2 regions of the Streptoverticillium reticulum genome follow, and region 2 is predicted to be linked to the other one. Evidence: predicted binding sites of a transcription regulator. Region 2 holds the regulator's gene; the other holds the start of a gene.
The links. The regulator HspR, encoded in region 2, represses chaperone genes until heat shock. The targets are predictions, from matches to a motif close to TTGAGNNNNNNNNNCTCAA.
Positions count from the first base shown of each region.

Region 1: the regulator HspR is predicted to act here: its motif matches at 1,119-1,137, upstream of lon (endopeptidase La).

Region 1 is NZ_CP179755.1:2,867,866-2,870,062, reverse strand. It holds gene ACMATS_RS12760 (spermidine synthase) at 1-169, opposite strand, end outside; gene ACMATS_RS12755 (rhomboid-like protein) at 273-980, shown strand; gene lon (endopeptidase La) at 1,160-2,197, shown strand, end outside.
Region 2 is NZ_CP179755.1:4,399,617-4,401,813, reverse strand. It holds gene ACMATS_RS20025 (Uma2 family endonuclease) at 1-259, shown strand, start outside; gene ACMATS_RS20020 (pyridoxamine 5'-phosphate oxidase family protein) at 288-692, shown strand; gene ACMATS_RS20015 (heat shock protein transcriptional repressor HspR) at 780-1,220, opposite strand; gene dnaJ (molecular chaperone DnaJ) at 1,222-2,197, opposite strand, start outside.

The DNA.
Region 1 (2,197 bases), 1.5 Mb from region 2:
CGAGCGCGGCGTCGACCAGGAGCCGCTCCGAGCGGCCGTCGGAAGTGTCCATGAGGAAGCACCCGTTGGCGATGATCTCGTAGTGTGGGCCCCGCTGCCGCAGCACGACTTCGCCGTGCGGGCCGTCGCGGCGGTCGAGGGTGACGGGCGGGGCGGGCGAGATGGGCATACGGCCTCCGTAAGGGGCTGCGGCCAGAGCTTGCTGCACAGAACTCCCGTGCACCTTAATGTTTCCGGTGCGAAGGCGGGACAGGCCGGAAGGGGCGGCCCACGTGATCGAGCACGCACGGCGCGGGCTGCGCGGACTGTGGCGGATGCTGCCGAAGCCGACGAATACGCCCTTCACTTTCTGTTACGCACTGATCCTGCTCGGTACCGCCCTGTACGCCGACTTCGGCGACCAGGAGACGGTGAGCCTGCTCCTGCGCGAGTCCAGCACGGACGGCGCGCACCTCGCGGAGCGCCCGCTCGTCGTGCTGATCGCAAGCGCGCTGTGGGTCGCGGGCGGCCTCTTCTCGGCGTACGGCCTGGCCTTCGCCCTGGTCCTGGCGGCCCTCGAACGCCGGGTGGGCGGCGCCCGCACGGCCGGCGTCTTCCTCCTCGGCCACGTCCTGGCCACGCTGGCCACGGAACTCCCGGTGGCGGGCGCGGTGGCGGCGGGCTCCCTGCCGGAGGCGTCGATGCACCGCCTCGACTACGGCATCAGCTTCGGCCTGATGGCGTGCGTGGGCGCCCTGTCGGGCCTGCTGCCACGCCGCGGCGAGGTGGCCCTGCTGGGCGTGGCGGTCCTGGTGTGCGCGCAGGACCTGATCGAACTGATCGACCCCCTGTCGAGCTGGGGGCACCCGATCGCGCTGCTGACGGGGGTGGCGTGCCGGTCGCTGATCCGCGAGGACGGATCAGCGGGGGGTGCCGGGCCGGCGGTGCCGGGCCCCCGGGCGGCGGAGCCGACGGACGAGGACCAACTCCAGCCACGCTGACTGCGGGCCGCCTGTGGTTGCTCGCGCAGTGCCCCGCGCCCCTTTCGGGGCGCGGCACCCCGGGGTTGTGGGCAATCGTTCGCAGGGCTGATCGCTCAGAGCGAACAACGGCGGGAACATCCCGCACCCCCGGCGCAGTTGAGTCCGAGTAGCTCAACTTGCCTGCCGAAGGGAAGATCATGGCTTCGACGTCCACACCGCTCACCCTCCCGGTCCTGCCCCTGGACGACGAAGTCGTCCTCCCCGGCATGGTCGTGCCCTTGGACCTCTCCGCCGCCGAGGTCCGCGCCGCGGTGGAGGCGGCCCAGGCCGCGGCCACGGGCGGCGCCAAGCCCCGCGTCCTCCTCGTCCCGCGCATCGACGGCACCTACGCCGCCGTCGGCACCCTCGGCACCGTCGAGCAGGTCGGCCGCCTCTCCGACGGCGACCCCGGCGCCCTCATCCGCGGCGTCGGCCGCGTCCGCATCGGCGCCGGCACCACCGGCCCGGGCGCCGCGCTCTGGGTCGAGGGCGCCCGCATCGACGAGGCGTCCCCCGCCCCCCTCCCCGGCGCCGTCACCGAGCTGATGAAGGAGTACAAGGCCCTGGCCACCACCTGGCTCCGCAAGCGTGGCGCCTGGCAGGTCGTGGACCGGGTGCAGCAGATCGAGGACCCCGGCCAGCTCGCCGACAACTCCGGCTACTCGCCGTTCCTCACCCTCGTCCAGCGCGTCGAACTGCTGGAGACGGCCGACCCGGTCGCCCGCCTGCGGCTCGCCGTGAAGTGGCTGAGCGACCACATCGCCGAGCAGGACGTGGCCGAGTCGATCGCCAAGGACGTCCAGGAGGGCGTGGACAAGCAGCAGCGGGAGTTCCTGCTGCGCCGCCAGCTGGAGGCCGTCCGCAAGGAGCTGGCCGAGCTCAACGGCGACCCGGAGAACGAGTCCGAGGACTACCGCACCCGCGTCGAGGCCGCCGACCTCCCGGAGAAGGTCCGCGAGGCCGCCCTCAAGGAGGTCGACAAGCTGGAGCGCGCCTCCGACCAGAGCCCCGAGGGCGGCTGGATCCGCACCTGGCTGGACACCGTCCTGGAACTCCCGTGGAACAAGCGCACGGAGGATGCTTACGACATCCCCGGTGCCAAGGCCGTCCTCGACGCGGACCACGCCGGCCTGGAGGACGTCAAGGAACGGATCACCGAGTACCTGGCGGTGCGCAAGCGGCGCGCCGACCGGGGG
Region 2 (2,197 bases):
GATGCCTCCTGACGGCGTGACCCTGGTTGCCGAGGTAACCAGTACGAACCCCGATCGCGACCGCGCTGCCAAGCGGCACTGCTACGCCCGCGCGAGCATCCCCTTCTATCTCCTCGTGGACCGCAAAGACAGCACGGTGACCCTCTTCAGTGAGCCCAGGAAGGACGACTACACCGAGATCCACACCGTCGCCTTCGGCACTTCCCTCCCCCTCCCCGCCCCCTTCGGCTTCGACCTCGACACCGCCGACTTCCTCTGAGCCCGCGCCCGCCGACTACGCTGCCCACATGGCCCAGGACCTCCGCACCCCCGACCCCGCCTACCTCGACTTCTGGCGCGAGCGGCACGTGTGCACCCTCACCACGCCCCGACCGGACGGCTCCCCGCACGTCGTCCCCGTCGGCGTGACCTTCGATCCGGAGACCCTGACCGCCCGCGTCATCTGCGACAAAAACAGCCGCAAGGTCGCCAACGTCCAGGCCGCGGGCCCCGACGGCGCCCGGGTCGCCGTCTGCCAGATGGAGGGCCGGCGCTGGGCCACCCTGGAGGGCCGCGCCGTCGTCCGCGCCGAGACCGACACCGTGGCCGACGCGGTCGCCCGCTACGCGGTGCGCTACGGCCGCGACCCGCGCCCCAACCCGGACCGTGTGGTGATCGAGATCGCGGTGACGAGGGCCCTGGGCCGAGGCTGACGGAAAACAGAAATCCCCGCGCCCCGAAGGGGCGCGGGGAACTGCGCGACCAGCCACAACGGACCCGCAGCCGACAAACGAGCCGGCTCAATCCTTCCGCTTCGGCCGCCACACCACCAACGCGGTCTGCTGCGCCTCCGCATACGGCACCAGATCCCGCCGGTACGACGCATGGACCTGCGCCTCCCGCTGCTGCATCGCGGCAGCGGCCCCGTCGACGACGGCCTGCAGCTCCGCCACCCGGGCGCTCAGCGCAGCGACCTGGTTCTCCAGCTCGATGATGCGCTTGATGCCGGCCAGGTTGATGCCCTCGTCCTGGCTCAGCTGCTGCACCTGACGGAGCAGCTCGATGTCGCGCGCCGAGTAGCGGCGGCCGCGCCCGGCCGTGCGGTCCGGCGAGACCAGACCGAGGCGGTCGTACTGGCGCAGGGTCTGCGGATGCAGACCCGACAGCTGAGCCGCGACCGAGATGACGTAGACCGGCGACTCGTCGGTCAGCTCGTAAGGATTGCGTCGGCGGCCTTCCATCTCAAGCTCCCTTCGCTGCCTGGAAGAGCTCGGCCCGGGGGTCCTCGCCCGCGGTGGCCTGGCGGTACTGCTCCAGTGCCGCGCGGGCCTTGTCGTCGAGCGCGGTCGGCACGGCCACCTCGACGGTGACCAGGAGGTCGCCGCGGGTGCCGTCCGCGCGCACCGCGCCCTTGCCGCGGGCGCGCATCGTGCGGCCGTTGGGGGTGCCGGGGGGCAGCTTGAGGGTGACCGGCGGGCCGCCCAGCGTCGGCACCTTCACCTCGCCGCCGAGCGCCGCCTCCACGAAGGAGACCGGCACGGTGACGGTCAGGTTGTCGTCCTTGCGCCCGAAGACCGGGTGGTCGCCGACGTGCACCACGACGTAGAGGTCGCCGCTGGGGCCGCCGCGCTCGCCCGGGGCGCCCTTGCCGCGCAGCCGGATCCGCTGGCCGTCGGAGACGCCCGCCGGGATCCGCACCTGCATGGTGCGGGAGGACTTCGCGCGCCCGCTGCCGTGGCAGACGTCGCAGGGGTTCTCGGGGATCAGCCCGCGGCCCTTGCAGTCGGGGCAGGGGTCGGTCAGCGAGAAGCCGCCGCCCGAGCCGCGCGAGACCTGGCCGGTGCCCACACAGGTCGGGCAGACCCTGGGCGTACCGTTTTTGTCGCCCGTGCCGGAGCAGGCCTTGCAGGCCGCCGCGGAGGACATCCGCAGCGGGACCGTGGCCCCCTCCACCGCCTCGGTGAAGCTGAGCGTCACCTCGGACTCGATGTCCTGGCCGCGACGCGGCTGGGTGCGCGTACCGGCACCGCCGCCACCGCGGTTGAAGAGGCCGCCGAAGACGTCGCCCAGACCGCCCCCGAAACCGCCGCCCCCGCCCTGGGCGCCCCCGAAGAGGTCACCCAGGTCGAAGTTGAAGGAGCCGCCGGCGCCGCCCGGCCCGGGACGGAATCCACCGTTCCCGAACAGGGCGCGCGCCTCGTCGTACTCCTTGCGGCGC